DNA from 2 places in the Lactobacillus sp. ESL0228 genome. Region 2 is predicted to be linked to the other one. Evidence: predicted binding sites of a transcription regulator. Region 2 holds the regulator's gene; the other holds the start of a gene.
What was found. Region 2 encodes LexA, which represses DNA repair genes until DNA is damaged. Its sites were predicted from a motif close to CNAACANNTGTTNG; they were not measured.
Positions count from the first base shown of each region.

Region 1: the regulator LexA is predicted to act here: its motif matches at 7,600-7,613, upstream of F5ESL0228_RS06355 (sigma factor).

Region 1 is NZ_REHJ01000009.1:31,955-48,638, reverse strand. It holds gene pepC (aminopeptidase C) at 1-726, opposite strand, end outside; gene F5ESL0228_RS06390 (hypothetical protein) at 806-1,108, opposite strand; gene F5ESL0228_RS06385 (dUTP diphosphatase) at 1,218-1,769, shown strand; gene radA (DNA repair protein RadA) at 1,769-3,145, shown strand; gene gltX (glutamate--tRNA ligase) at 3,221-4,720, shown strand; gene cysS (cysteine--tRNA ligase) at 4,848-6,272, shown strand; gene F5ESL0228_RS06365 (Mini-ribonuclease 3) at 6,280-6,705, shown strand; gene rlmB (23S rRNA (guanosine(2251)-2'-O)-methyltransferase RlmB) at 6,692-7,447, shown strand; gene F5ESL0228_RS06355 (sigma factor) at 7,681-8,262, shown strand; gene F5ESL0228_RS06350 (hypothetical protein) at 8,334-8,552, shown strand; gene rpmG (50S ribosomal protein L33) at 8,730-8,879, shown strand; gene secE (preprotein translocase subunit SecE) at 8,887-9,057, shown strand; gene nusG (transcription termination/antitermination protein NusG) at 9,153-9,701, shown strand; gene rplK (50S ribosomal protein L11) at 9,825-10,250, shown strand; gene rplA (50S ribosomal protein L1) at 10,322-11,014, shown strand; gene F5ESL0228_RS06320 (phosphate ABC transporter substrate-binding protein) at 11,149-12,015, shown strand; gene pstC (phosphate ABC transporter permease subunit PstC) at 12,017-13,009, shown strand; gene pstA (phosphate ABC transporter permease PstA) at 13,016-13,909, shown strand; gene pstB (phosphate ABC transporter ATP-binding protein PstB) at 13,919-14,719, shown strand; gene pstB (phosphate ABC transporter ATP-binding protein PstB) at 14,732-15,487, shown strand; gene phoU (phosphate signaling complex protein PhoU) at 15,504-16,172, shown strand; ribosomal protein L10 leader region at 16,202-16,326, shown strand; gene rplJ (50S ribosomal protein L10) at 16,361-16,684, shown strand, end outside.
Region 2 is NZ_REHJ01000008.1:341,111-357,794, reverse strand. It holds gene smc (chromosome segregation protein SMC) at 1-1,549, shown strand, start outside; gene ftsY (signal recognition particle-docking protein FtsY) at 1,552-2,805, shown strand; gene F5ESL0228_RS05205 (C69 family dipeptidase) at 2,827-4,251, shown strand; gene F5ESL0228_RS05200 (APC family permease) at 4,508-5,935, opposite strand; gene ylxM (YlxM family DNA-binding protein) at 6,264-6,605, shown strand; gene ffh (signal recognition particle protein) at 6,609-8,036, shown strand; gene rpsP (30S ribosomal protein S16) at 8,125-8,397, shown strand; gene rimM (ribosome maturation factor RimM) at 8,464-8,979, shown strand; gene trmD (tRNA (guanosine(37)-N1)-methyltransferase TrmD) at 8,969-9,694, shown strand; gene rplS (50S ribosomal protein L19) at 9,807-10,154, shown strand; gene F5ESL0228_RS05165 (nucleoside phosphorylase) at 10,244-11,008, shown strand; gene lexA (transcriptional repressor LexA) at 11,233-11,856, opposite strand; gene F5ESL0228_RS05155 (DUF896 domain-containing protein) at 11,994-12,242, shown strand; gene F5ESL0228_RS05150 (YneF family protein) at 12,312-12,527, shown strand; gene F5ESL0228_RS05145 (ABC transporter ATP-binding protein) at 12,600-14,354, shown strand; gene F5ESL0228_RS05140 (ABC transporter ATP-binding protein) at 14,356-16,143, shown strand; gene F5ESL0228_RS05135 (cyclopropane-fatty-acyl-phospholipid synthase family protein) at 16,654-16,684, opposite strand, start outside.

The DNA.
Region 1 (16,684 bases), on a different contig from region 2:
ATCTGCTTCGCGGTGATAGTTGCCATCATCATCTTTGTATTCAAAGTCAAATTTCTTTGGTGGCATTCCTAATGAAATAACAAGAACTCTGAAAACATCATTCAAAAATTCATTCTTGCGAGCAGTAACTTCATTTTCGGTTTTACCACTATTAATCATCGCGCGCAAAGCTAACCCATCTTTACGTAAAAGAGTATTCAAAGTGTCATTCAAGGCACTTGAACTAGTGGCATTAGCTGTTTCGGGATAAACTGCTTTAGGTACAATACCGTATTTTTCGATTAGGCCGCATAGCATATCCCATTGCCCACCATCTTGTTGTGGAGTTGCAAACAAGAAGCTAACTTTCCGATCTCCTAAAGGTTTATCGGCAGTAGCAATTACGTTTTCAAAGAACCAGTTAGACTTTTCGAATTTGTCCCAGAAGTTAGTGTAATTTTGGGATAATTCAAAGTCTTTAACTTTGTATTCTTTTTGTAAAGGGTGACGCATGGTATTTAAAGCTGAAAACATCCAGCAGCGACCTGATTGTTTTTGGTCAGCGGGTTTACCTGTATCAATTTCGATAGAAAAAGTTGGCTCGAGGTCAATCTTTGATTGCAAATTTTGACTAGCCTTGTAAATGCCATTTTGTTGGGCAGCTCGGCTAGCAATGTTAATGCCAGGGTGCTTGTCTAGATCAGCAGCAAAATTAGCAATTGCTTCATTGGTGATTTCTTTTGTCATAAAATGTTTCCTCCTTAAAGTTAATTACTTCTATTTTAGCCTAATGCACGTGAGTAGTCTAATATAGAAAGTTTGATAATTATTTGCTATAAGGCTTGTGATACCAAATTTTATCAAATTCTGAATGTTGGCTAAAATAGGCGATGACTTGTGGGTCAAGTGGCCACACTGGTATTTGAGATTTTTGAGCAATTTCCATTACTACTTTCATCTGATCGTGTAAAATTTGTTTACTATTTACATCGGGGTTAATAAATAAGTGATTCATTACCCAGACTGGTCCAGTTTGTCGGTTAATTTTGTCCATTGACCACCGGCAGATTAGGCGATTATTATCGTCGTTAACTTGAAAGGCTTGATGGGGATTATCAATATCGAACATGGCATTTTCCTTTTAAAATAACTTATTTTTACGTATTTAATCATATAGAAGATTTCTGAATCTTTGTAATCTATTGTAAAATAAATATTAGTGTTTTAAAGGAGATAAAATGAAGAAAAATCGTGGCTTTGAAGTCGTATCTAAATATCAAGATCAAAAAATCATGTTACCAAGACGGCAAACACTTGCAAGTGCAGGCTATGATTTAGAGGCGGCTAAAGATATGGTAGTTCCGAGTATTTGGCGTCTTAATTTTGTACGCATTTTTCGTTTATTGCGTAATGGTCATCAACTTTATGAATCTGATTATGAGCTTGCTGATGAAATTTTACGACCAATATTAATACCAACTGGAATCAAGGCGTATATGCCTGAAGATGAAGTTCTGATTTTGGCAAATCGCTCATCTAATACTTTTAAACGTAGCTTAAGTTTACCCAATGGAATTGGAGTCATAGACGCAGATTACTATAATAATGAGAAAAATGAGGGTGAAATTTTCGTTCAAATGCTTAATTACGGTATCAGACCAATTAAAATTCACAAGGGAGATCGCATTGCCCAAGGTATTTTTATTAAATACAACAAAGTTGATAATGATTTGCCAGTCGATCGTCAAAGATGTAACGGCTTTGGTTCAACAAATGAGAAGGAGGACTAATGGGAAAGATTAAAACTAAGTATAAATGTCGTTCATGTGGCTATATTTCTGCTAGTTATTTAGGGCGTTGTCCTAATTGTGGGGCATGGAATCAGTTTGAAAAAGAAACTGAAACATTGCAGACACGATCAAGTAAAGGTAGTCCCAGTAGACTCATTAAGCAAGCTGGTGGCAGTGAACCGATTAAAATGGATCAGGTAAAAGCAGAAAAAGAAGAACGTATTCAAACTAGCATGGGTGAATTAAATCGTGTCCTTGGAGGCGGGATTGTACCTGGATCACTTGTTTTGATCGGTGGAGATCCAGGGATTGGTAAATCAACATTAATGTTGCAAATCATGAGCGAGTTATCGCATCAGCATAAAGTGCTTTATGTTTCAGGAGAAGAGTCTGCAAATCAGATTAAGTTGCGTGCTGATCGTTTAGGGTTAAAATCTAGCGAAATGTTACTATATCCTGAAACCGATATGGAAGATATTAGACGTCAAATTGATACCATTCATCCCGATTTCGTAGTTATAGATTCAATTCAGACGATGAATGAGCCAAGTCTTGATTCAATGACGGGTTCAGCTTCACAAGTGCGAGAAGTAACAAGTGAATTAATGAAGATTGCTAAAGTTGATGCAATTACGGTTTTTGTAATTGGTCATGTCACTAAAGAAGGCACAATTGCTGGACCAAAAATTTTGGAGCACATGGTTGATACCGTTCTTTATTTTGAGGGTGATGAACACCATGCCTACCGCATTTTACATTCAGTAAAAAATCGTTTTGGCGCCGCAAATGAAATTGGAATGTTTGAAATGGTAAATAGGGGTCTCAAAGAGGTAACCAATCCGTCAGCAATATTTTTGGATGAGCGTTTACCTGAATCAACGGGCTCAGCAATTGTAGTTTCATTAGAAGGAACAAGACCAATTCTGGCAGAGATTCAGGCACTAGTTACGCCAACGGCATTTGGTTATGCTAAGAGAACGACTTCAGGGGTTGATTTTAATCGAGCGGCTCTTTTATTAGCAGTCTTAGAAAAGCGGGGCAACTTAATGTTGCAAAATCAAGATGTCTATTTAACTGCAACGGGTGGTATTCGTTTGAATGAACCTGCCGTTGATTTAGCGGTTGTAATGGCGATTGCTTCTAGTTATAAAAATCAGGAGATACTGCCGACCGATTGTTTTGTGGGTGAAGTTGGTTTAACGGGCGAGGTGCGCCGTGTTAATCAAATTGATGCCCGGATTAGGGAAGCCGCTAAGACTGGTTTTAAGCGTATCTTTATTCCAAAACATAATATGAGGAATAGCTTGAAGCAATTAGGAATTGAAGTAATTCCTGTTGCAAGTATTCCACAAGCATTAAAATTGGTTTTGGGATAAGGAAAGATTGAACTTTTAGCTTATTACGGGTAAACTAAAATTGTTTGAATTTACTATATTGAAAGAGGCATAATTTTGGCAAAACAAAAAATTCGAGTAAGATATGCCCCCAGTCCAACGGGGCATTTACACATCGGTAATGCACGTACCGCGCTTTTTAATTACTTATTTGCTCGGCACAATAAGGGCACTTTTGTTTTAAGAATTGAAGATACTGACACTAAGCGTAATGTCGAAGGTGGCTCTAAGTCACAAATGGAGAATCTTCATTGGCTCGGAATAGATTGGGATGAAGGTCCTGATAAAGGGGGAGACTTTGGCCCCTATCGTCAATCCGAACGTAAAGAAATTTACAATAAGTATATTCAGCAGCTACTTGATGAAGGTAAAGCTTACTATTCTTATAAAACTCAAGAAGAACTTGAAGAGCAACGAGAAGAGCAACGTGCTATGGGAATTGCGCCGCACTACACCTATGAGTATGAAGGCATGACTGCTGATGAAATTGCGCAGAGTCAGGCCAAAGCCCGAGCTCAAGGCTTAACTCCAGTTGTTCGTATTCATATTCCAGAAATGGAAACTTATGAGTGGGAAGATTTGGTTAAAGGGCATTTGAGCTTTGAATCGGATACCATTGGTGGTGATTTTGTTATTCAAAAACGTGATGGCATGCCAACTTATAACTTTGCGGTTGTGGTTGATGATCACCTAATGGAAATTACTCATGTTCTTCGCGGTGATGACCATGTTTCTAATACACCTAAGCAGTTAGCAGTGTATGAAGCATTAGGCTGGGAACCACCTAAATTTGGTCACATGACGTTAATCATTAACGCTGAAACTGGGAAAAAGCTATCTAAGCGTGATGAATCAGTTTTACAGTTTATTGAACAGTACCGTGATTTAGGGTATCTTCCTGATGCAATGTTTAATTTTATTACGCTACTTGGATGGTCGCCAGTTGGTGAAAGCGAAATTTATAATCAACGAGAACTGATCAAGCAGTTTGATCCTGAGCGTTTATCTAAATCTCCGGCTGCTTTTGACCAGAAAAAGCTGGAATGGATTAATAATCAGTACATTAAACAGGCAAATCGTGATACCTTACTTGATTTAGCTTTAAACAACTTACAAGAGGCTGGATTAGTTGAAGAAACCCCATCACCAGAAAAGCTAGAGTGGGTTCGACAATTAGTAAATATTTATTCTGTACAAATGTCTTACACTAAACAAATTGTTGATTTAGCTAAAATATTCTTTGCTGCACCAAAAAATTTGGATGACGAAGAAATTGCTGAAATTCGTAAGGATGAGGCACGACCAGTAATTGAAGAATTTAAGAAGCAGCTTGAATTGATTCCTCGCTTTACTGCTACACAAATAATGAAGGCAGTTCAAGCAACACGTAACGAAACAGGAATTAAGGGTAGGCGACTCTTTATGCCAATTAGAATAGCGACAACTAGATCAATGGTTGGTCCTGGAATTGGAGAAGCTATGGAGCTTTTGGGTAAAGAACGAGTATTGCAACACTTAGACTTAACTTTAAAACAAATGAGTGAAAACGGCTTATAATTGCTTATCGAAATAGCGTATAACGTTCTTAAAGCGTGATACGCTATTTTGTTTTGAAAATTGGTGTTGAATGTGTTCTTTCTGTTAAAATAAAAAGAAAAGTTTAAAGAAAGGCAAGTTAGCCGCTGTGAAAATTTATAATACTTTAACTAAGACTAAAGAAGAATTTCGACCGATTACGCCTGGACAAATTACGATGTATGTTTGTGGCCCGACTGTATATAATTATATTCATATTGGTAACGCACGCAGTGTGATCGCTTTTGATACAATTAGGCGCTATTTTGAATATAAGGGTTACCAAGTTAACTATGTCTCTAATTTTACTGATGTCGATGACAAGATGATTGATGAGGCACGAGCGGAAGAGATTACAGTTCCTGAACTAGCTGCACGCTATATTCAAGCTTATTGTGAAGATATTCAAGCATTAAACGTTGAAAAAGCGACCATGAATCCACGGGCAACAAATGAAATTCCAGCAATTATTGACTTTATTAAGAAATTAATTAAACGAGGTTATGCTTATGAATCTAGTGGAGATGTTTATTATCGAACACGCAAATTTAAGCATTACGGAGAACTGAGCAATCAAAATATTGCTGAACTTGAAGCTGGTGCTTCTGAACATGTGAATCAAGAAGAACAACAACGTAAGGAAGATCCAATTGATTTTGCTTTATGGAAAAAGCAGAAACTACCAGATGAAATTGCGTGGGAATCTCCTTGGGGCAAGGGACGTCCAGGGTGGCATATTGAGTGCTCAGTAATGTCAACTAAGTATTTAGGTGAAACAATTGATATTCATGGTGGAGGACAAGACTTAGAGTTTCCACACCATGAAAATGAGATTGCTCAGAGCGAAGCAGCCACGGGTAAGAAGTTTGTACACTATTGGATGCATAACGGTTTTGTCACAGTTGGGGCTGGTCAAGAAAAAATGTCTAAATCTTTGCATAATTTTGTGACTGTGCATGATTTGTTAAAGACGACTAATCCGCAAGTTTTACGCTTTTTTATGGCTAGTGTACATTATCGCCGGCCAATTAATTATTCTGATAACAATTTAGCTCAGGCGAAAAATATTTTAAACCGGTTTAAAAACACACTAATTAACATTGCTTATCGTCTTAATGACCAGACTAACAGTATGGCTTCATCAATATTAGTGGCTAAAATAGCTCAGACTGAGGATCAATTTACTGAGGCAATGGACGATGATCTAAATGTCCAAAATGCCCTTGCAGCTATTTATGATTTACTACCAGAAATCAACGCTAATGTTGCATCTGCTTTTGCTGATAAGGATGCACTTAATAGGGCTCAACAATTGTTGATTACATGGTTAGGAATTTTCGGAATTGACGCTCAAAAATTGACTACTTCGGTTAGAAGAAAATCGGATGACGAAATCAGTAATTTAATTCAAGAGCGAGAAAAGGCACGAGCAAGTAAAGATTGGGCAAAAAGTGATGCTATCCGTGCACAATTAAAGAAAATGGGTGTTATGTTAGAAGATACCCCTCAAGGGACAAGGTGGATACGTGATTAAAAGAAAAATGACAGAAAGAAAAATCAATCCTGATACGTTAAATGGACAAACTTTAGCTTATTTGGGGGATGCAGTATACGAAATTGCTATTCGTGAACATTTAATTAAATGTCAGATTGTTAAACCGCAGGTTTTACAGCGTCAAGCTACGTACTATGTTTCGGCTAAGGCACAGGCAGCTTTGATTACAAAATTGCAAGCTGATAACCTTTTAACTGCTGATGAAGTAACAATCTTTCATCGTGGTCGTAACGCTAAGACACACACTAAAGCGAAGAATACAAGCCTGTCAACTTATCAATTGTCAACAGGTTTTGAAGCAGTATGGGGTTATTTGGAATTGTTAGGAGAAAAAGACCGTATTTTTGAACTAACCTCATGGTGCATAAAAGCAGTAGAAAATGGTGGGATAGATGAATATGAGTTCAATTAATAGTGATTTTATTTTCGGTAAGCATGCTGGACTAGATTTTTTAAAAACACAGGATGCTGAACGGATTAATAAAGTTTTTCTTCAACAAGGCGTACAAGAAAATTTTGCCAACGAAGTTTTTGAATTAGCAAGAAATAAAGGTGTGATTGTTCAGACCGTACCTAAAAATAAGCTGGATCGATTGGTAGCGGGCGAAAATCATCAGGGTCTAGTTTTAACGATTGCAAGTTTCGAATATACAGATTTAGCTCGGTTGTTAGACCAGTTAGATCAAGCAAAAGAAGATCCTTTTTTGTTAATGTTGGATTCAATTGAAGATCCGCACAATTTGGGTTCAATTCTGCGAACAGCTGATGCAACTGGAGTAGACGGAATAATAATTCCTAAACGTCATGCAACGGGGCTGACATCGGTTGTTGCTAAAACTTCTACCGGTGCAATTGACCATGTCCCAGTTGCCCGTGTTAATAATCTGGTTCAAACTAGTAAAATTTTAAAAAATAAAGGTTATTGGTTATTTGGAACAGATATGAATGGTATTGATTATCGTCGCTGGAACAGTAAAGGTAAGGCCGTGTTGGTAATTGGTAACGAAGGCAAAGGTATTTCACGGTTACTTAAAGAACAAATGGACCAAATGTTAACTTTGCCAATGGTTGGACACGTTCAATCGCTCAATGCAAGCGTGGCAACGGGTATAATGCTTTATCAGATGCTCAATAGTCGTAATCCGTTAAACTAAAGAATAAAAATACCCTGAAACTAAGTAATTAACAGTTTAATTATTTAGTTTCAGGGTTTTTTTATGTTGATTAAGATTATTTTGGTAATTATATTAACGTTGAAAATAATGTGTTTTAATGTTTTGTTGCACCAAAAATAAATTGTAGTATATAAACGTTTGTTCGATATTTTAGTAAGAAAAAGTTGCGTATTCTTCACCTCAAATACTAAGAAAGTTTGAGGATAAGAAGAATGGTCAGAAAAAAATCATTTGATGTAAACGCAGATGAAACGAATTTAATCTCACAGATTAAGGAAGGAAAAGACGATGCACTTGTAAAACTTTATCAACTATATTATCCGTTAGTATATAGTGTGAAGCAAAAATATTACGTTCGATATTATGATGACCAAGATTGGAATCAGGACGCATTAATTATTTGTCATGCCTCGGCTATGAATTTTGATCAAAGTAAAGGAAGATTTGGCAGTTATTATAAAACTAGGCTCACTAATCATGCTAAAACATTGGTCAGATATGATTCTGCTTACAGAAGAAAGGCAATGAATCAATCAGTTTCATTAGACGCGGCAAAAGAAAAGGGATTAGAACCGATAGCAAAATCAGTTATAAGCCCAAGTGAAATTCCATTAAGTGAATTATTAGCTAGTTTAATTGCCAGCTTATCTGATTTAGAAATTAGTGCTCTACTAATTGAGTTAGGGATTATTGATATAGAAGATGCCCTGCAAAAGCTTAAAGTGGAACGGGTTACAATTTTGCGTGCACGCTCACGCGTGTCACGAAAAATGCGCCATGTACTTTTAGATTAGTTATTTTAGTAGTCGGCACTAAAAAGGGGTATAATAAATAATTGTAGAATAATATTTAGGAGGTAATTAAGATGGCAGAAGAAGTTATAAAGACAGCATTGCTAGATCGTCACATGAAAGAAGTATTTGACTGGAGTGACTCTGATATTCCTGTTAGAGATGCACTTTGGGACTATTTTATGGAAAAAAATGGAAGAGATACTATCAAGACAGAAGAAGATATGCTTCCGTTTCTTGATGATGCTGACGACAAAATCGAATCCTTCGTAAATGAAAATCTTAAGAAGTAAGTCCGACTAATAAGATATTCTACGCTCAGTGGTCACGCTATATGTTGATCACCAATGGCCGCCCGCGATAGAGTGGCTATTTTTATTGAGACCATTTTACTAATTAAAGTGGCAAACTGTAATTAATTGCTTATAGAGATTTTTTTTGCTAAAATACAATAGTTTGGAAGTGAGATTATGGCAGTGAAAAAAGCATCCTTAGCCTGTAGCATTTGTGGCTCACGTAACTACTCGATCACCGCAAGTAAGAATCGCACTCAGCGGCTTGAGTTGAATAAATTTTGCAAGTATTGTGGTAAGATGACTTTACATAAAGAAACGAGGTAAGAGGATAATGATTAAATTTTTTAAGAGCGTTGTTGAAGAAATGCGATTAGTAACTTGGCCAAGTGCTAAGCAGAACCGTCATGACACGGGAATTGTTATCGGCTCCTCGATTTTGTTTGCATTATATTTGGGACTACTTGACTGGGCATTTAGCAGTCTAACTCAAATTGTTATGTGATAGCAAAATAAATTTATTTGTGTTAAAATATATAATCATTTATAACCTCTGACCTAGAGGTTTTTTGTTTGCCTTAAAAAGGAGAATCTGTAGTAATGGTTGAAACAATAAAAAAGCAATGGTATGTACTTCATACATATTCAGGATATGAAGATAAAGTCAAGTCGGACTTGCTATCACGTGCACAAAGTATGGGAATGCAGGATTATATTTTCCGCGTGATGGTTCCTGAACAAGAAAAAATTGAAAAAGTCAACGATAAGAAAAAAGAGATTGAAGAAAAAATATTCCCTGGTTATGTGCTAGTTGAAATGGTAATGACAGACGAAAGCTGGTTTGTAGTTAGAAATACACCTAATGTTACCGGATTTGTTGGCTCCCATGGTGGTGGATCCAAGCCTTCACCTCTTCTTGATGAGGAGGTTAATCGGTTATTGCGTCAACAAGGTGAGCCGGTTAAGCGTCCACAAATTGATTATGAAATTGGCGAAACAGTCACAATCATTGATGGTGCATTTAACGGTGTTGAAGGTAAGATCACAGAAATTCAACCTGATAAATACAAATTATTTGTTTCAGTCGAAATGTTTGGTCGAGCAACAACAACCGAGCTTGACTATGATCAAGTAAAGAAAATTAATTAAATTTTCAAATATTGCAAATTTGTTCAAACGATGGTACGCTATTAACGTAGTTTTATTATTGTGGGAGGAAGAGCAAGTTGCTTTTCCATTTTAACCACACACGGAATCAAGGAGGTTTTGACCGTGGCAAAGAAAGTTATTAACGTTGTCAAATTACAAATACCAGCTGGTGCTGCAACACCTGCACCTCCAGTTGGTCCAGCTTTAGGTCAAGCCGGGATTAACATTGTTGGCTTTACCAAGGACTTCAATGCTAGAACAGCTGACCAAAAAGGCATGATTATTCCTGTAGTCATCACTGTTTACGAAGATCGTTCATTTGAATTCGTAACTAAGACTCCACCAGCTCCAGTGCTATTGAAGCAAGCTGCTAAGATTGACAAAGCATCTGGCGAACCTAACACCAAGAAAGTTGGTAAGGTTACCAAGGCTCAAGTTAAGGAAATTGCTGAAACAAAGATGCAAGACCTTAATGCTGCTGATGTCGAAGCTGCTATGCGGATGATCGAGGGTACTGCTAGAAGTATGGGCATCGAAGTCGAAGACTAATCCTGTTATTTATAACATTTTAGGTGGGAGAGCTTAACGCTTGTTTGACCACATATTAAGGAGGAAATCACATGCCAAAGCATGGTAAAAAATATTTAGAAGCTGCTAAAAAAGTAGATTCAAAGAAAATGTATTCGGTTGCCGAAGCAATTAAGCTAGTTAAGGAAACCTCGTATGCAGGCTTCGATGCTTCAGTTGAAGTTTCATACAACTTAAGTGTTGACCCTAAGCAAGCAGACCAACAAATTCGTGGTTCAATTGTTTTGCCAAATGGTACAGGTAAGACTCAAAAAGTTATAGTTTTTGCAGAAGGTGCTCAAGCTGAAGCAGCTAAAGCTGCCGGTGCTGATGAAGTTGGTTCAGACGACTTAGTTGAAAAAGTTCAAAATGGTTACTTAGACTTTGATGTTGTTGTTGCTACACCAACAATGATGGCTAAAGTAGGACGCTTGGGTCGAGTATTGGGACCTAAAGGCTTAATGCCAAACCCTAAGACTGGAACTGTTACAATGGATATTGAAAAAGCCGTTAAGAATGTAAAGGCTGGTCAAGTTGAATACCGTGTAGACCGTCAAGCTGCAATTCATGCTGCGATTGGTAAAGTTTCATTTACTGATGAGCAATTAGTTGAAAACTTTGATGCTTTACGTGATGTTATTTTACGTGCGCGTCCTTCGGCTGCTAAAGGTCAATATATTAAGAGTGTAGCTGTAGCTGCAACCTTTGGACCTGGAATTAAGCTTGATCCATTAAACCTAGACTAAAATCAAATAAGACCAAAAGCAACTTTGCTGTAAACGCAAGTTGCTTTTTTTAAACCATTTTTCAAGGGAATATGATTGGTCAATTATCAATGTTTTGATAAACTAATAATGAATTTAATTGAGGGAAATGTATAATGCGAAAAAGTAATTTAAGCAAAGTGCTGGTTGTATTTTTGATTATATCGATTTTTTTAGTTGGTTGTAGCAAAAATAATAAGAAAATTACGATTGTCGGCTCAAGTGCCTTGCAACCCTTAGTTGAACAGGCTGGAAATGATTATCATTTATCCCATCTTGATAGTAATATTGTTGTTCAAGGTGGAGGTTCTGGTACTGGTCTTAGTCAAGTTCAAGCAGGGGCAGTTGAAGTAGGAACTTCTGATGTTTTTGCAGATACTCAAAAGGGAATTGATGGTAAGAAGTTGGTAGACTTTCCTGTTGCGGTGGTTGGTATTGTTCCAATCGTTAATAAAGGCGTTGGAATAAAAAGTTTGTCACGCAAACAACTTGCCGCTATTTTTACAGGAAAGATTAAAAATTGGCGTCAAGTTGGGGGAAAAGACTTGCCAATAATTGTTATTAATCGTTCTCGCGGTAGTGGAACAAGGACAACCTTTGAGGATCTTATCTTAAAAGGTCAAGAAGCCGTAAATTCACAGGAACAGGATTCTAACGGTAGTGTAAAGAAAATAGTTAATTCAACTCCTGGGACGATTTCGTACATTTCTTTTCCATATGCAAATGATTCTAACATTCAAAAGATTAATCTTGATCATGTAAAACCGATTAATGAGAATATTCGTACTAACAAGTGGCCATTATGGTCTTATGAGCACATGTATACTAAAGGAAAGCCTAATAAGGCAACTGCTGCTTTTATTAAGTATATTTTGAGTAAAAAAGTTCAGCAAGATTTAGTGCCAAAAATTGGTTATCTCAGTGTACACGAGATGGAAGTTACGCGTGACAGTCAAAATAGAGTTACGAAAATAGGTAATTAGCATGGCAAAAAAAGAACAAGATTTGCAAAAGGTTGTTGAAAAGGCAATTGCACAGCAGAAAGTACCACATGTTAAATTTAAGGGGATAGATCCTAAAAATATAGATATAGCACGTTTAACAAAACCATCTAAGGAAACAAAGCAAGAACGATGGGGCAAAGGTTTAACATTTTTGGCAATTGCTCTAATTGGTATTTTAATTGTGGCAATCATTGGTTTTGTGGGGATGCATGGACTTGCTACTTTTTTTGATAATAAAGTTAATATTTTCCACTTTTTATTTTCTACTGACTGGAATCCAAGTGCTGGAAATAATCATGTTGGTGCAGCTGCAATGATTGTTACTTCATTTGCGGTAACACTACTGGCTGCATTAATTGCGACTCCATTTTCAATTGCTGTTGCTTTATTTATGACAGAATATGAATCTGGTAAAAGAGCGGGACTGCTACAATCAGTTATTGAACTCTTAGTGGGAATTCCTTCTGTTGTCTATGGCTTTTTAGGCTTAACAGTTGTCGTTCCGGCTATACGAACAATTTTTGGTGGGACAGGATTCGGAATTTTAACAGCAACCTTAGTATTATTTGTGATGGTTTTGCCAACAATTACTTCTTTGACAGTCGATGCTTTTAAGGCTGTTCCCAAGGAATTGCGAAAATCCTCAGCTGCACTTGGTGCTACTAAGTGGCAAACAATTTTTCATGTCGTTTTACGAGCCGCAAGAGCAAGAATAATGACCGCAATTATTTTTGGAATGGCACGTGCTTTTGGCGAAGCTCTGGCTGTACAAATGGCTATCGGCAATGCGGTGCTAATGCCTTCTAATTTGGTTAGTCCAGCTGCAACTCTGACTAGTCAATTAACTAGTCAAATGGGTAATACGGTCATGGGAACCTTACCAAATAATGCTTTATGGTCTTTGGCATTACTCCTATTATTAATGTCACTATTTTTCAATTTCTTGGTTCACTTAATTGGAAAGAAGAGTTAGCAGCATATGAATTCAAAAAGAAATAACCGAATTGCTACAGGCATAATTTATTGTTTAGTCGGAATAGTAATTCTCCTATTAATCGGTATTATTGGCAATATCCTACTATCAGGTGTGACACACTTATCATGGCATTTCTTAACTTCAGCTTCATCTTCTTTTGAAGCAGGTGGAGGGATTAGAGATCAATTATTCAATTCACTGTATCTCTTAATATTGACCTTGCTTATTTCATTGCCAATTGCCCTTGGAGCCGCAATTTATTTAGCTGAATATGCTCCAGACAACTGGTTAACACAGATAATTAGAACAACAATTGAAATTTTAAGTTCATTACCCTCAATTGTAGTAGGTTTATTTGGATATTTAGTTTTTGTAGTCCAGTTTGGATTAGGTTTTTCAATTATTTCCGGTGCTTTAGCACTAACCTTTTTTAATTTACCAATATTAACTAGTAATATTGAAGAAGCGATTAAAGGGGTTCCCCAAACTCAGCGTGAAGCTGGTTGGGCTCTTGGCTTATCTAATTGGAAAACTATTCGTGGAATAGTTATTCCAGCTGCATTACCAGGAATTATTACAGGTGTTATTCTTAGTGCTGGTCGGGTATTTGGAGAAGCTGCAGCCTTAATTTATACTGCTGGTCAAAGTGGTTCAACGGTTGACTACACTAATTGGAATATGTTTAGTCCAACGAGCTTTTTAAATGTAATGAGACCTGCTGAGACCCTGGCTGTACATATTTGGAAAGTAAATACTGAAGGAATTATTCCTGATGTCAATATTGTGTCAGCTGCAACCTCGGCTTTATTAGTAATTGTAGTTATTATTTTCAATTTTGGGGCGCGAGCTTTAGGCAATTGGTTATATAAGCGGTTAACAGCTGCTAAGTTAAAATGAGGAAGTTTTATGGACAATTGGCAAGATCAGCCAAGATATATCAAATCATTTGCTGAAGGTGATTGTGCAATTTCTACACAAAACTTAAGTGTTTTTTATGGCGGTACAATTCAGAAATTATTTGATGTTAGTTTGGGGTTTAAGAAAAATACAATTACGGCTCTAATTGGTGCTTCTGGTTCAGGTAAATCAACATTTTTGCGTTCGTTAAATCGAATGAATGATCAGGTAGCACGTGTGGATGGGAAAATTATGTTTCATAATTTGGATGTTAACCAAAAAAAGATTAACGTTTACGAATTACGTAAAACAATTGGAATGGTATTTCAAAAGCCTAATCCGTTCCCTAAGTCAATCAAAGAAAATATTATTTATGCGTTAAAAGCAAATGGTCAACAAGATAAAGTTAAGTTAAATCAAATTGTAGAAGAAAGTTTAAGGGCAGCTGCTTTATGGGATGAAGTTAAAGATAAACTTGATCAAAGTGCGCTCGCTCTTTCAGGTGGCCAACAGCAAAGACTTTGTATTGCCCGAGCAATTGCATTAAAACCTGAAATATTGTTATTGGATGAGCCGGCTAGCGCACTTGATCCGGTTTCAACTGCTAAACTTGAAGATACGCTGAAGCAGTTACGCAAAAAATATACGATGGTAATGGTAACACATAATATGCAGCAAGCGTCTAGAATTAGTGAATACACCGCTTTTTTCCATCTGGGACATGCGTTAGAATATGACACAACTACTAACATTTTCACTAATCCGCAGGGAGAAGTTACAGAAAAATATATTCAAGGTAGTTTTGGCTAAAGGGGTGCAAGTATGACTAATGTGATGGAAGCGCAAAACGTTAAACTGAATTATGGCAATTTTGAGGCTTTGCATGGTATTACCCTGGCTTTTCCTGCTCAGAAGTTGACCGCATTGATTGGACCATCGGGCTGTGGCAAATCAACATTTTTACGTTGTTTGAACCGGATGAATGATGATATCGATGATATTAAGATTAGCGGCAAAATCTTGTTAGAAGGTAAGGATATTTATCACTCGCATCTTGACCTAGTTGCATTACGAAAAAAAGTTGGAATGGTTTTTCAGCAGCCAACACCATTTCCTTTTTCCGTTTTTGATAATGTAGCATATGGGCTGCGTGTAGCGGGAGTGAAAGATAAGCAGTTAATTGAAGAGCGAGTTGAAGAGAGCTTAAAGCAAGCTGCAATCTGGACGGAAACTAAGGATAGTTTACAAAGAAATGCTCTAGCATTTTCTGGCGGACAGCAACAACGCATTTGTATTGCACGCGCACTGGCTGTTAGACCAGAAGTGGTTTTATTGGATGAGCCCACTTCAGCACTTGATCCTATATCTAGTGCTGAAATTGAAGAAACATTAATGGGATTAAAACAAAAGTACACTTTTATTATGGTGACGCATAACTTGCAGCAGGCAAGTCGAATTTCAGATCAAGTTGCTTTTTTAATGAATGGTGAATTAATAGAATCTGGTTCGACACAGGAGATGTTTTTAGCACCGCACAAAGAAATTACTAGTAATTATCTTAACGGTCGATTTGGTTAAACTGGAGTAAACAATTATGCATGAAATATTTTTAGATGAATTAAAAAAATTAAACGCCAGATTTATGGAAATGGGCGTCCTTGTCAATGATTTAATTGACAAGGGAACAAGATCATTTGTTGCCCATGATAAAAAAATGGCACAAGAAATGATTGAAGAAGATAAAGAAGTTGCCAAGGAAGCAGTTAAAATCGAAAAAAAGGCCCTAGATTTAATTGCGCTACAACAGCCCGTTGCGACGGATTTTAGAGTAGTAATTAGCATTTTGAAGGCGACCACTGATTTGGAAAGAATTGGTGAAAACGCCAATAGTATTGCTGTTGAAACTGTTCGGGTAAAGGGAAACCCACGAATTGAAGAAGTAGAAAAAGTCATTTCAGGTATGACTCATCAAGTGCGAACTATGTTAATTCAAGTTTTAACTGCATATGTTCAAGAAGATGAAAAGACTGCACGTGAAATGGTTGAGGGTCATGAAGAAATTTATGATGATTATAAAAAAGCTAGAAAAATGATTATTGATGGTGTTGAACAAGACCAGAACGTAGCGGTTGCATCTGCTAGTTACTTTGTTATTATCAGATTACTTGAAAGAATTAGTGACCATATTGTGAACATAGCAAACTGGGTAATTTATAAAGTGTCTGGTGAATTATACGAATTGCTTGAGGTAAATTCGAAATAACTTGCATTAGATAGTCGTTCCTGCTATACTTAACAAAGTAAATTCTACCTAAGACTCGGGTGGTTCAATACCTTAATTTCCCGCCGAGGCCAGAAGATAATGAAGATGAGAAAGCTCCATGTCTTGCTTGGCATGGAGCTTTTTGGCTTTATGGAATTTATTAATAAATTTGATGGAGGTGAATTTGATTGAGTAAAGCTGCTATTGCTGAAAAAGAAAAGTTTGTTGAAGCGTTTGCTGAAGAACTTAAGGCTGCAAAGGCGATCTTGGTAATTAATTATCTTGGCTTAACTGTTGAAGAAGTTACTAACATGCGTCAAGAACTTCGTGATAACGATGTTAAGATGAAAGTCATTAAAAACACTTACTTAAGACGTGCGGCTGCTAAGGCTGGCATTGAAGGTCTTGATGATACTTTTGTTGGCCCAACTGCTGTTATTTATACTGATAATGCAGATGACATTACTGAACCAGCTCGTATTGTTTCTAAGTACGAAAAGGATTTTGACGTT
Region 2 (16,684 bases):
GACTGTTGCTGAGCTCAATCAATTAAAAGCAACGCTTAGTAAACTGGAAAGACAGTTAAAAAAAGATCAAGTTAGCTATAAAGAGTTGGCTTCTGTTGACCAAAAGCTAAGTCGAGAAATTACTGAAGTTCAAGAAAAATACCAAAATTATAAACAAGAATTAGCTGAAGTTGAGTTATCGTATCGAAACCAGAAAAAAGAGGTTAAAAGATTAGAGAAAGCAAATAAGTTGTTTAAAATAACTCAAAAACAGCATCAACAACAATTAAAAGAGCTTCAAGAAAAAATCCACATTACGAAAAAGAAAAAAGAAACTTTTGTTGAACAAATTGAACAACAAAAAATAAAAATTGATTCTCTACAAGAAAAAATCAAAAACTTTACATCTCTTAATCAACATATACAAGATCAATTAGCAGAGCTTGATCCCAAGATTGCTGTTTACACAAATAAGCTAGAAAATATTGCTAAGCAGCAAGTTGAAAAGCAGCAGCACTTAACGCAACTACAAACTCAAATTAAGAATTTGACTAATAAGTTAGAGGCTATTAGCCATAATCGTGATCTTGATCAGCAGAAAAAGCAAATCTTAGAAGCACAAACTAAAGAGGATACTATTAAACAAGTAAAACTGCAACAACAAGTGACCAAGCTCAGTGCCCAACTGGGACAATTTGATGCTAAAATTAGTCAGCTTGATCAAGTTGCAAGTCGTAATTATGATTTACGCAAAAATGCTGCAAATGAGCAAGAAAATTTTTCAGTTAAAATAGCACAATTAAATAGTAAAATAGATCAAAGACTTGAACAATTACGCAAGAATTACTCTTTAACTTATGAGGCAGCACTTGCGCAGTCTGATTTAGAAAATGATGAACAAACCAGGATGAAGCTACAAAAGAGTGTTAAACTGCATCAAATGTCGCTTGAAGATATTGGTCCGGTAAATCTGAAATCTATTGCAGAATATGAAGATGTAAAGAAAAGATTTGATTTTCTAAATAATCAACAAAATGATTTATTGAGCGGACGTGACAATTTACGAAAATCAATGGCTGAATTGGATCAAGAGGTTTGTGTCAGATTTAATAAAACTTTTAGTGAAGTTGCTAAAAACTTTATGGAACTATTTCCAATTGTTTTTGGTGGAGGAAAAGCCAAACTTGTTTTAACTGCTCCAGATGATTTACTTAATACGGGAATAGAAATTATTGCTCAACCTCCAGGTAAAAAACAACAAAGTCTTAGCCTATTGTCAGGTGGAGAACGAGCTTTAACGGCAATTACTTTATTGTTTGCAATGCTTAAGGTTAAACCTGTTCCATTTTGTGTGCTTGATGAAGTTGAAGCAGCACTTGATGATGCTAATGTGACACGTTTTGCTCAATTTTTGGAGAAATATGACTTGCACACACAATTTATTGTCATTACACACCGAAGAGGTACAATGGAACAAGCAGATCAGCTTTATGGTGTTGTGATGCAAGAATCTGGGGTTTCACAAGTATTGTCAGTGTCGTTAAGAGAAATAAAAAATGAGGTAAATTAAAATTGGGTTTATTTGATAAAATAAAAAAGTCTTTATTCGGTAACAATGATGACGAAACAGCTATTAAAAAGACGGCAACAGACCAAAAAGAAAATACCGAGGAAATTGACCAAGATGTAAAAACTGTATCAAGCGATGAAAAAAGTGGGAAAAATCTCCTTTTAAAACAAACTGAAACAGATAAAGAATCGTCTTCACTGCAAGATCACCAACCAAATGGTGACAATAAGTTTTCTGAAAAGACAACAGCAAATAATACATCTCAAGAAACAATTGTCGACGAAAAAAAATCAGATAAAAATAATTCTCAAGTTCAAGAAACAGCTAGTGCAGAGTTGTACGAAAAAGGATTAGAGAAAACTAATAAGGGTTTTGGTTCACGACTGAATCAATTTTTTGCTAAGTTTAGAACTGTTGATGAGGATTTTTTTGATGATTTAGAAGAATTACTGATTGAATCTGATGTTGGCTATGAAACAGCTGAAACTTTAACAGATGAACTTAGAGATGAAGCTAAGTTACAAAATGCCAAGTCACGTGATGATTTGAAAAAAGTAATTGTGGAAAAGTTGGTTGATTTATATGATCAAAATGGAGATGCAGCTAGCGAAAAATTGCGCTTTCATGCTAATGATCAGCCCACTATCTATCTCTTTGTTGGCGTAAATGGTGCGGGTAAGACAACCACAATTGGCAAATTAGCTAAACGATTTAAGGATCAAGGTAAATCGGTTATTTTAGCGGCAGCAGATACTTTTAGAGCCGGTGCTGTCGAGCAACTTGTAGAATGGGGTAAACGGGTCAATGCTCCGGTTGTTACAGGAAAAGAGCAGGCTGATCCCGCATCGGTGGTTTATGATGCAACAAGTAAAGCCCTAGCTGAACATGTTGATTATTTATTGGTTGATACAGCTGGCCGTTTACAGAATAAAAAAAATCTAATGAACGAATTGGAAAAGATTGAGCGTACAATAAAAAAGCTGGCACCAAATGAGCCAACCGAAACTTTACTAGTTTTGGATGGTTCGACTGGGCAAAACGCTTTATTGCAAGCAAAAGATTTTGATAAATCCACAAAGTTAACTGGTTTAGTTTTGACTAAACTGGATGGTTCTTCTAAAGGTGGTGTTGTCTTAGCAATACGTAATGAGATGAAATTACCAGTTAAACTAGTTGGATTAGGTGAAAAGGCTAGCGATTTGGCTGACTTTGATGCTGCAAATTATGCTGTTGGTCTTTTTCATGATTTAATATAATAAGAATAAAGGAGATTTTTTATGAAAGAATACAGTGCATGTACAACAATTTTAGTTGGAAAAAAAGCATCAGTTGATGGTTCAACATTGATTGCGCGAAATGATGATACTTTTAGACCAATTACTCCACAAAAGTTTATCATTGAGCCAGCAGTCAAAGGCGAAAAGGGCCGTAAAATTAAATCTTGGCTTAATAATTTCAGAATGGACTTACCGGAAAATGCTCAGGCGGTTCCAGCTGTTCCGAATGTTGATTACAAAAATCGAGGATATTACGATGAAAGCGGCATTAATCAAGAAAATGTTGCTATGTCATGTACCGAATCAACTTATGGTAATGAACGTGCCTTAGCTTACGACCCACTAGTAAAGGATGGTTTGGATGAAGACTGTATGCAAACGGTGGTTTTACCATATATTCATTCAGCTAGAAATGGTGTTGAGTATTTAGGTAAGCTGATTAAGAAGTATGGGTCACCAGCCGGTAATTCTGTTTTGTTTAGTGATAAAGATGAAATTTGGTATATGGAAATTGTTACCGGTCATCATTGGGTTGCACAACGAATTCCTGATGATGCATATGCAGTTGCAGCTAATCGGGTTTCAATTGAGCAAGTTGATTTTGATGATCCAGACAACTTTATGTGGAGCGATGGAATTCAGGACTTTGTTTCTAAAAACAATCTAAATGTTGATCATAAAGGATGGAATTTCCGTCATATTTTTGGTACTTATAGTCAACAGGATCGTTTTTATAACACTAACCGTGTTTGGTATGGTCAAAAATATTTCAATCCTGAAATTGAACAGGATCCAACTGACGGTGATCTGCCATTTATTCGGCGAGCAGCAAAGAAAATTACTCGTGAGGATATTGAATTTGTATTGGGCAGTCACTATCAAAATACACCGTATGATCCTTTTGGTAAAGGAACTGAACAAGAAAAGCATCGTTTTCGTCCTATTGGTTTAAATCGAACACAAAATGCTCATATTCTTCAAATTAGAAGTGATGTTCCAGAAGATAAAGCAGCAGTTATGTGGTTGTGTATTGGTGGTCCTACTTTTACGCCATTTGTGCCGTTTTTTGCTAATATGAATGATACTGATCCATCATATAGCAATACTTCAATGGATTATAATATGAATGATGCATGGTGGTATTATAAGTCACTTGCGGTGCTTGTAGAAAGCCACTACCCACAATTTGTACAGCTAGATACAGATTATTTGAAAGAATTAAATCAATATTATCGTAGTAGAGTTAGTGAAGTGATTGCTAAAGCTGGAAATAAAACCGGTGCTGAATTAACGGAATACTTAACCAAGGCTAACCAAGAAACGGTAGCATATACGCGCAAGCGTTCAGAGCAACTATGGGGACAAATGATGATTGAGTCCATCAAGATGTCCAAGTTGACATTTAATATGGATGCCAACTTATAATGGATAAATTGGAAAGCTAGTTAAAATACATATTTATAATTTATTAAGCACTAAGCATCTAGATGATTAGTGCTTTTTATTTATCATTGTACTTTCGCTAGTCGCATATAAACGCCTTTAATTTGTTACTGCAAACACGGTAAGCAGAATCATTGGATTTTATAAAAGCGTTGCTTAAATTTTTTTGTACCAAAAAATGTCAAGCTAGTTATTAGCTTGACACTTTTACTATATAAAAATCGCTATCGTTAATTTGTTATTTTCTTTCGGTAATATTAGAATGATAAATTCCGTATAGAAAATAAATTAACATTCCCGCTATTGTCCAAAACAGCATATATTTTTTAGCCTGATTATCTAGTCCCCAAAAAACAGCGAAAGAACCTAGAAAAGCTAAACAAGGTAAGAGGGGATATAGTGGCATCTTAAAAGCTGGGTCAGCAATATCCTGACCTTCACGAGGTCTTAATTTATAAATCCCAATTGAAACGAACATGAACGCAATTAAGGTTCCTGCAGAAACAAGTTGAGTTAGAAATGAGAAGGGAATAAAAGCTGAAATAATAATAGCAACAATTGCAACTGCCCAAAGAGAATTTTCTGGGCGGTGGTCTTTATTTAGGTTACCTAGTTTTTGTGGTAGCATCCCGTCACGACCAAAGGAATAAACTAGACGGGAACTGGCCATACATAATCCAATTAAGGCAGTAAACATTCCTAAAACGGCAATTGATTGAACAATAATTGCAATTGATCCATGACCTGTTTGTCTTAAAGCATAACCAACTGGTTCAGCTGAATTTAGGTATTGCTGATATGGCACCATTCCAACCAAAACAAGACTTACAGCGACAAATAAGATAACTGCAATTAGCAATGAACCGATGATTCCGCGCGGCATTGTTTTTTGGGGATTGACAGCTTCGGCAGAATTAGATGCGATAGCATCAAATCCTAGAAACGAAATGTAAATCATTGATACACCGGCGTAAATTCCTTGCCAGCCGCCAAAAGCCCCATGACTAGTAACACGATATTGTGGGATAAATGGTAAAAAATTGGCTTTTTTAACAGCTGTTAATCCAACAATTACGAACAATAAAATTGCCATTACTTTGATTATGACTAAAATGTTTTCAACCTTTGATGCTTTGGAAACACCAAAACTAACCAGAAATGCTGCAATTAAAATTGCAATTAGAGCAACTAAATCAAAAATACCTCCATTAATACCCAATGGATTTGCTAAAGTATTGGGTAATTTCCAACCAAGTGGTGCAATCAGTGCACGTAAATTAGCCGATAGTCCGGAACTGATAAAGGCCATACCGATTAAGTATTCTGCTAGTAGCGCCCATCCGGAAATCCAACCCCAAAATTCGCCAAAAATCACATTAATCCATGAGTAAACTGAGCCTGCAAAGGGCATGGCAGCTGCCATTTCGGCATAAGCAAAAGCAACTAAACCTGCTACAATTGATGCAATAATACATGAAATTGCAACAGCAGGACCAGTATGCAGGGCGGCAACTTCTCCTGGTAATGTAAAAATGGATGTTGAGACAATCGTTCCAACTCCTAATGCTAAAAAATCCCGGACCTTTAAAGTTCGATTTAATTGACCATCTTTTTGCTGGTAAATAGTGGGATCTTCTTTCCGATTCATCGTTTTCCATAAATTCAATATATATTCTCCTTGCGACTTTGAATTTTATACTTGTAGAAAGTAAAGCAACATATCCAGTAGGTACTGTGCAAGTTCTGACAGGTTATCTAAAGTAAAAAACGGTACCAAAGTTATAATCCCCCAAGTACCGCCACTGATTTGCATTAGCTTTATGATTGTTTTTACTAGCTTCATAATAAGTTTACTAAGTAAAATAACCAGTGGTAATGATACCGATATTTTAGCTGAAAAGCAAGTTTTATTATTATAAGTAGATTTACTAATTAATAATGTTCTAAATCGTCAAGTAGGCACTTTTTTGCTATACTAATTCAAGGTGAGCGTAATGGATGAACTCGAAAAAAATGAAATTATAGGCGATCTTTATGCATATTATGGCAAGCTTTTGACAAAAAACCAACAAAATTATTTTGAAGACTACTATTACAATGATCTTTCTTTAAGTGAAATTGCAGATAATCATCAAGTTTCACGTCAAGCAGTTTATGACAATTTACGTCGGTGTCGCAAACTTTTACAAAATTATGAAGATAAATTGCAGATGCAAAAAGATTATCATGATATTGAGCAGGGTCTGCTTACTTTGATAGAATTAGTTAAAAAAGCTAAGCAGGACCAAGCTTTAACAGTGATAAATGAACTAATACAGAAAATGAGGGAAGAGTAATCGATGGCTTTTGAAAATTTAAGTGAGAGAATTCAAAAAGCACTTCGGAATTTAACTGGAAAAGGCAAAATTTCAGAAGAAGATATTAATAATGCTAGTCGTGAAATTAGGCTGGCATTATTAGAAGCGGATGTTAATTTTAAGGTCGTTAAAGACTTTATTAAAACGATTAAGCAAGAGGCTTTAGGTAAAGAAATACAAGAAAGTTTAAACCCCGGTCAACAAGTTATCAAGATCGTTAATGATGAATTAACTAAGATAATGGGGTCAAGTGCTACTAAACTGATTAAATCAAAGCATATTCCGACAATCATTATGATGGTTGGTTTGCAGGGTACGGGTAAAACTACTACTGTTGGCAAATTAGCAAAACGCCTAATGAATCAAGAAAAAGCACGACCGTTATTAATTGCCGGTGATATTTACCGTCCAGCTGCTATTGAACAGTTGCAACAAATTGGTAATAATCTCCAAGTCCCAGTTTATAGTGAAAAAGATCAAACTAATGTTGCTCAAATAGTTCAAAATGGATTAGAGCTGGCCAATCAAAATAAAAACGATTATGTTATCATCGATACTGCTGGTCGTTTAGAGATTGATGAACCATTAATGAAAGAACTGGAAGAAGTCAAGAAGGTTGCCCAACCTGACAACATTCTTTTAGTTGTTGATGCAATGACTGGACAAGCTGCAACAGATGTTGCCAAAGGCTTTGATACTCGCCTAGATATCACTGGCGTTATTTTAACTAAGCTTGATGGTGATACACGTGGCGGTGCAGCTTTGTCAATTAGAGCGGTAACTGGTAAGCCGATTATTTTTACTGGACAAGGGGAAAAATTAGAAGATTTAGAACCATTTTATCCAGATCGAATGGCTTCAAGAATTTTAGGCATGGGCGATGTATTAACCTTAATTGAAAAAGCTCAGCAAGATTATGATGCTCAGAAAGCTGAAGCAGTTGCCGAAAAGATGAAGGAAAATACGTTTGATTTTAATGATTTTGTCGACCAATTGGAACAGGTTGAGAAGATGGGTCCCCTTGATCAAATAATTAAAATGATTCCAGGAATGGCTAATAATCCGCAGCTTAAGAATATGAACTTTGATAAGAAGCAAATTGTTTATGTTAAAGCAATAATTTCATCAATGACTCAAGCCGAGAGAGAGGATCCTGATTTGCTTAATCCGAGTCGGCGTAGAAGAATTGCCTCAGGTTCTGGACGACCAATCGTGGAAGTTAATCGCATGATTAAGCAGTTTAAGCAGGCCCGTGATATGATGAGCAAAATTACCAAGGGCAATTTTAAAGGAATGGATAAACTTCCTGGAATGAATTCACCAATGGGTAGAATGGCAATGCGTCATATGGGCAAAAAATTCAAGAAAAATAAGAAAAAACGTATGAAGGTTAAACGCTATCGTTCATAACAAAATCTTCTGTTAAGCAAAAACACTTTACACCAAAAAACAAAAGTGCTATATTATATTTCGTAACTTTTAGGAGGATATTAAACTTATGTCAGTAAAAATTCGTATGCGCCGTATGGGTGCCAAAAGAAAACCATTTTATAGAATCGTTGTTGCCGATTCAAGAATGCCACGTGATGGTCGTTTCATTGAAGAAGTTGGCTACTACAATCCAGTTTCTGAACCAAAAGAATTGAAACTTGATGAAGATAAGATTTTTGAATGGCTGAAGAAAGGTGCTCAACCTTCCGACACAGTCCGTTCACTTCTTTCTGGTGCTGGATTAATGAAGAAGTTGCATGATTCAAAATTCAACAAGTAATGATTTGTTAGTTAAAAGTTTGGAGCCAACTGCTTCAAGCTTTTTTCTTTTGAGTTAGGAGAAAAAATGCAATTTTACGATGTTGCCCGTATTTTAACGACGCATGGATTAAAGGGAGAATTAAAGGTTGATGTGATTACTGACTTTCCGGAGCAGCGTTTTGCTAAAGGACAGCAATTATATTTAAAAAATCAACTTGAGCAAGTTTTAACTGTAGCAAGTAGTAGACCTTTCAAACAATTTTGGCTAGTTCAATTTACCGAAATAAGTTCACTTGAGGCTGCCGAAAAATTGAAAGGTAAAACTCTCGTGGTTAGTAAGGAAGATCAACATGATTTGCCACAAGGTGTTTACTACTATCGAGATATTATTGGTTGTCAGGTAGTTGATAATTTAACGGGTAGTAATTTAGGTATAGTTACTGGAATAGAGTCTCCTGGAGCTAATGATGTTTGGGAAATTACAGAAACTTCAGGTAATGAATATTTAATTCCATATATTGATGAAGTTGTTAAAAAAGTCGACATTGACTCTAAAAAAGTCTATGTTGAACTGTTGGAGGGTTTACGCGATGAAGATTAATGTGCTTACTCTTTTCCCAGATATGTTTACGCCGTTACAAACTTCAATGCTAGGTCGCGGTCTTGAGGATAATAAATGGCAATTAAACTTAGTCAATTTTCGTGATTTTACGTCTGATGTCCACCATCATGTTGATGATTCTCCTTATGGTGGTGGTGCTGGGATGGTTTTGCAGATTATGCCAATAAAAAAAGCACTTGCTTCTTTAAAAAATAAAGGGAAAGTGATCATCACGGCACCTCAAGGAAAAATTTTTAATCAAAAAGTTGCTCAAAATTGGTCGCATGAAGAAAATTTAACCTTTATTTGTGGACATTATGAAGGCTTTGATCAACGAGTTTATGATATGGCTGATGAAGTTGTTTCAATTGGTGATTACGTTTTAACTGGTGGTGAATTACCCACGATGAGTATGATAGACGCTACTGTGAGATTAATACCGGGCATTTTAGGAAATGCCGCGTCACCAGTTGATGAAAGCTTTGCTCAAGGATTATTAGAATACCCACAATATACTAGACCGGAAGAATTTGAAGGAATGAAAGTACCTGAAGTATTGGTGTCGGGTAATCACCAAAAAATTGCTGAATGGCGCCGAAAAGAAGCATTGCGGGTCACATACTTGAAAAGACCAGATTTATTGCAAAATTACGAATTTACTGACCGAGAAAAAAAGATGTTGGCGGAAATTAAACAAGAAGAAGACCGGACTTGATTTTAAACCGTTAATTTGCTAAGATAATGCAGGTGCGAATTACAAGCATTAATAATTAGGGGTGTTCCGCTGGCGTAATAGCGTTTATGAATGCCGAAGAAGGAGAATAATAATGGATCCATTAATTCAAGAATTGACTAAAGACCAATTACGTGATGATATTCCTAAATTCCGCGCTGGTGACACTATTCGTGTTCACGTCCGTGTTGTTGAAGGTACTCATGAACGTATTCAGATGTTTGAAGGCGTTGTAATCAAGCGTAAGGGTACAGGTATAGCTGCTGCTTACACTGTACGTAAGATTGCTTCTGGTGTTGGTGTTGAACGTACCTTCCCAGTTAATGATCCACGTGTAGCCAAGGTTGAAGTATTGCGTCACGGTCGTGTACGTCGTGCTAAGCTTTACTACTTGCGTGAACGTCATGGTAAGTCTGCAAGAATCGCAGAGAGACGTCGTTAATCAAATAAAAAGAACTATCTTTTTGATAAGGATAGTTCTTTTTTTATGCTAAAATACCAGTAATCTTATTTTAGCTAGGAGGTTTTAAAGTGCAACAGCCATTTTTATTAGATTTTGACGCAAATCGAAACGCAGTACTAGAGCCAGACCATGAAAGAAGTAAAGTGAACTATCACTTTCACCGAAAATTGTTATTTGCATTTATTACAAAGGACGCAATAAAACAATTTTTAATAGTATATCCGCATCGTTTAATAGGACAATTTGATTGCTTTGAAGGTAAAACCCCCATTTATGAAGTTGAAATTGGTCAAGAGAAAATCACATTTTGTCAAGCCAAACTGGGTGCTGCAGCTGCCACGGAATTACTTGATTGGCTAATTAGTTATGGGGTTAAGCAAATATTAACGATTGGTTCGGCTGGAACATTGGTTGACCTTCCAGAAGGTTATTTTTTATTACCAACTAAAGCAATTAGAGATGAAGGTACTTCATTTCATTATATGGAAGCCAGCAACTTTGTTGACTTAAACTCAGCTTATTTAAGCCGAATTGAATTTTTAATGAAACAAAATGGTTTAAAAGCTAAGAAAGTTTTAACCTGGACAACTGATGGTTTTTTCAGAGAAACGGCTCAAAAAGTTCAACAATTTAGAAAACTTGGTGCTGCTTGTGTTGAAATGGAGTGTGCAGCCATGGCTGCATGTGCTCAATTTCGCCGAGTTGATTTTGCTCAAATCTTATTTACTGCAGATTCATTAAGTAGTATTGAATGTCACAAAGATAGGGGCTGGGGACTGGATGCTCATGAAACTGCTCTCACTTTAGCGGCTAAAATAATTGCTGATGTTTAAGTAAACTTTGTGAAAAATATGGTTGTGAAACCTATATGAAACAGCAGAAAATTTCACAATCCAAAGAAAAAATATTGTTATAGCAAGGTTAAGCATGCAAAAAGCTCCAAAAATTTGTGAATTCATGATATTTAATTAATGTGGAAAAATATAAAATGTCGACTATTAAAAAACCGTAACAGTGAAGTTACGGTTTTTATAAAGCTATTATCAGTTGGGTTACTTTAAATAATACTGTTGCGATACAAGCCTATAACTTTTCCAAGAATATGAACACTTGATAAAATAATTGGTGACATTGAATCGTTCTCTGGTTGAAGACGGTAATGGTTCTTTTCTTTATAGAAACGTTTAACAGTTGCTTCGTTTTCATCTGTCATGGCAACGACAATTTCACCGTTAGTAGCAGAACTTTGTTTACGCACAATTACATTATCACCGTTTAATATGCCAGCATTGATCATGCTTTCGCCGTGTACCCTAAGCATAAACAGGTCACCCGCGTCATTTGCTAAGTCTGGAGGTAGAGGAAAGTAGTCTTCAATATCTTCTACGGCAAGAATCGGTTGCCCTGCCGTAACAACACCTACAATTGGAATTTCTGATGGCTTTACACCAAGCGCATTCTTTCCAGCTTCTGTTATTTCAAGGGCACGCGGTTTGGTTGCATCTTTAATTAGTAACCCTTTTCGCTGCAAGCGCGCTAAGTGACCATGAACCGTCGAAGTTGAAGATAGATCAACTTCATGGCAGATTTCACGGACAGTCGGTGGGAATCCACGTTTTTGAACCGTGTCATATATGTATTGAAGTATTTGTAATTGTTTAGAGCTTTGTTTGGTAGTCATAGATTTCTCCCATGTAGCGGACTTAATTTTAATGTTATTTTACCAGATATAACTATCAAGTACAAACAAACGTTCTAATTATTAAACCTTTTTTTATTTGTAAAAATAGGTTAGACTTTTAAACCAAGAGGTGTAACATGACGAAAGATAATGAAAAAAAATTAACAAATAGAATTAATGAATTGTACCACAAGAAAAAATCTGTCGGACTAACCGATGAGGAAGAAAGAGAGCGTCGGGAACTGCATAAGAAATTTATTGCGAATTTTCGGGCTGGATTTAAACAAGATGTTGAGAATTTAGTCATAATTGACAAAAACGGTAACGAATTAACATCTGAAAAAGCAAAAGCAGTTCAACGTAAAAAAGGTTTAAGAAAAGATTAAGTTAGACCTTTAAATTTATGTGATTTTTAGGTAAGATATACCTATTGGACAAATTGAGGTGATTATTTTATGAAATTGGGATTAGCGATCTTTTTAATAGTTATTGCACTTTTAATAGGTCTAGTTGGAGGCTTTTATGGTGCTAGAGCATATATGAAGAAATATTTTAAGGATAATCCACCAATCAGTGAAGATATGATTGTTGCCATGATGTCACAAATGGGACAAAAGCCTTCGGCAAAGAAGGTTAACCAAGTGATGAACATGATGAAGCATCAAAAATAAAAGGTCTTACTAGATTGAAATTAAAGACGAGGATTTATTCTCGTCTTTTTATTTAGGCAAGATAGGTGAAAAATGGGTATATTTTTTAAATTAAAATGGTTTTTTAAACAAGAAAAAAGGAGATATATAATTGGAGTTGCATTTTTAGCTTTAACTTCTGTGGTCAATTTAGTTCCACCAAGAATTTTAGGGTTAATGGCAGACCAATTAAATCAAGGGTACATTAGTTGGCAAGAATATGCTGTATTAATTTTTGCAATTCTTATTGCTGCATTATTATTATATGGTTTTCGTTATTTTTGGCGTAAACAAATATGGGGTGGAGCCGCTAAGCTTGAACTTAAACTACGTTCAAAATTATTTCGTCACTTTATGGAAATGGATCGAACCTTTTATCAACGGCATAGAACAGGTGATTTAATGGCACATGCAACTAATGATGTCTCAGCTGTTCAATCAGTCGCTGGTGAAGGCGTTTTGACACTAGTTGATTCATTAATTATGGGAATTTCAACAATGGTGGCAATGATAATATTTGTTAATTGGCGTTTGACAATTGTTGCCTTAATCCCTTTGCCATTCTTAGCGTGGGGCGCACGTAAACTTGGTGATCAACTGCATGATTCTTTTGATAAATCACAGGCTGCTTTTTCTAGGTTAAACAATAAAACTCAAGAATCAGTTTCTGGCATAAAAGTTTTAAAGACCTTTGGTCAAGGAAAGCAGGATACTGAAGCATTTACACAAATGGTCAATGATACGATCAAAATAAACAAAAAAGTTTTTAAATGGGATGCAATGTTTGATCCGTTAGGAACACTGCTAATTGGCTTGACATATACTATTACCATTATTTATGGTGGAATCATGGTTGCTAAGCACACTCTTTCTATTGGACAATTAGTATCTTTTATTGCGTATATTGGCAATATGGTTTGGCCAATGTTTGCGATTGGCTATTTGTTTAATATTTTAGAACGTGGTAGTGCAAGCTACGATAGAATTGAAAAACTATTAGCAGAAAAGCCGGCCATCACAGATGATGGAGCAGATCAAACAATTACTTCGGAAGACTTGACTGGAGACTTAAGGTTTTCAATTAAATCATTTGCTTATCCAGATGAACCTACAATTCCTGTTTTAGAAAATATCAAATTCAACTTAAAACCAGGTCAGACATTGGGTATAGTAGGAAAAGTTGGCTCTGGGAAGTCGACGATTATTGAATTACTTTTGCGTGAATTTGATCGTTATGATGGACAAATAACAATTAATGGATATGATATTCGTGAAATTCCCCTTAATGTGTTGCTGCGAGAAATATCATATGTGCCTCAAAATAATTATCTATTTTCAACAAGTATTCAGAACAATATTTCATTTTCCAAAGTAAATGCAGATGAGGCAGATGTTATTGCAGCAGCTAAAAAAAGTGATTTACATAATGATATTTTACAAATGCCCGGAGGCTATAATACTTTAATTGGTGAAAATGGAGTTTCACTTTCTGGGGGCCAAAAACAACGGATGTCAATTGCACGTGCCTTGTTAAAGCAGAGTCAGATTTTAATTCTAGATGATGCATTGTCAGCGGTTGATGCCAAAACTGAAATGACAATTTTAAAAGCATTGAATAAGGAACGACAAGGAAAAACAACGTTGATTGCTACACATAGATTAACTTCTGTCATGAATGCCGATTTAATTTTAGTTTTAAAGAACGGTAGAATTATCGAGCAAGGAACTCATAATCAGTTAGTGTCTGCAAACGGTTGGTATAAAGATACATGGAGTCGTCAGGAACTAGAAGAGAAAGTAGGTGAATAAGGTGGATAATCAAAATTCGAATCAATCAGTATGGTCTCAGGAAATACCTGTTAAGGAGCAACTAAGTATTTTAAAGAGGCTGTTGCATTATGTATTGTATTTTAAAAATGAAATGATTATTGCAGGTGTTGGTGCTTTTCTAGTTAGTGTAATCAACATGCTTTTGCCATATGGATTACAGTATTTTCTTGATAATTTTCTAGTAAAAGTAAATGTCACGACTCAAATAATTTTATTTGGTGGCTTATTATATGCCTTGGGTTCAGTTATAAAAGGCTGTTTACAATTTACATATGAATATTTCTTTTCGTTAGGTTCAGAAAAATCATTAGAATTTCTAAGAGTTAAGCTCTATCAAAAATTGCATCAATTGGGAATGCGTTATTTTGATCAAACTCCAGCTGGTTCAATTGTCTCACGTGTGACTAATGATACGATGACACTAAGCAATTTTTTAACAGTATTAGCTAGTGTTGTTATTTCAATTTTTTCGGTTATTTCTGCCCTTGTTGCAATGTTTTCTACCAATGTTGTTGCTGGCTGCATTGTTCTAGCATTTTTACCAATACTGTTAATAATAATCTGGTTATATTCAAGAAAAAGTTCAAAGTTATATCGCAACTACCGTGAAAATCTGAGTCGAATTAATACCAACTTAAATGAGTCAATTGAAGGAGTTTCTCTAATTCAGCAATTTAAGCAGGAAAAGAGAATGGGTCAATACTTTGAAAATGAAAACTTTGCATTAATGAAAACCCGGTTTAGTATGATTACGTTAAATTCAATCCTATTGTCACCGTTAACAAGTTTGTTATATTCGTTAGCATTGGCTTTGACATTAATGTATTTTGGTTATCCTTTACGACAAACTTTTGTTCCAGCTGGAGTAGTTTATGCATTCTCACAATATATTTCACAATTATTTAACCCTATATCAAATTTAATGGATCAAATGACTTTCTTTCAAGATGGGATAGTTGCCGGAAAAAGAATTTTTCGTATTCTCGATGATACTAATTACGAACCACAGCAAGATGAGCAACTTGGATTAACTATTACCAAAGGAAAGATCGAATTTAAGCATGTAAGTTTTTCTTATGATGGAAAAAACGAAATACTACATGATATATCGTTCACAGTAAATCCAGGGCAAACCCTAGGTATTGTTGGTCATACAGGATCTGGGAAAAGCTCAATCATTAATGTGATGATGCGTTTTTACGAATTTTATCAAGGTGAAATTTTGATAGATGGTGTGGATATCAAAAAATATCCTAAAGCCGAACTTCGTCAAAAACTTGGACTTGTTTTACAAGAACCGTTTATGTTTTATGGTGATATAAATTCGAATATTAGACTATATAACGCAACAATTTCGGATCAACAAATTAAAGATGCGGCTAAAACGGTTCAGGCTGATGAATTTATTGAAAAACTTCCTGGTAAATATAAAGCAAAAGTTGGCGAAGGTGGAGATGAATTCAGTCAGGGACAACGGCAGTTGATCTCATTTGCCCGAACTCTTGTGACTGATCCGAAGATTTTAGTTTTGGATGAGGCAACAGCAAATGTCGATACCGAAACGGAAACATTGATTCAAAATGGTCTAAAAAGATTACGTCAGGGTCGAACCACCTTGGCTATTGCGCATCGATTATCAACAATTGTTGATGCTGATCAAATAATTGTTTTAGATAGTGGAAAGATTGTAGAACGAGGCACACATCAGCAGTTGCTTGCCCAAAAAGGTTATTATTACAATCTTTATACTTTGCAAAATCAAAAGTAATTTTGATAGATAATTAAATAAGAGTCTGGAGAAACTATTCTCCTTGATCAACAAAAAAGCGTTGAACTTGCATGTTCAACGCTTTTTCTCGGTCTTGATATTATTAATTATAAAACCATAAGTGTTCGTAGACTAATAACAATGTATCAAAATTATACCACAGGCAATCACACATTTAAAATCTCGCTTTTTACCCTATAGCCATAAGATTGTCTCGACGCTTACCCAAAATCAGCCAATGCTGTATTTGGCTGACCAACAGACCATGTCCTATTACACAATTAATAATTTTCACGTCAGCAAAAATGTTAATCAAACAGTGTTTTTTTCTGTTTTAATAGCCTAAAGTAGAGTGTTTGTTGTATAATCATATTCTTTTTATTAATTGTACTAAAATTTAAGCTAATGCCACCAAGAAAAAAGAGACAAACAATGATGTGACCCACGAAATTAAGACAATCTCGGAGGTTATATTTTTATGTCTAAATTATCTAAACAAGATAAAATTAATTACTTAGTAATCATATAATTTCTTGTCATT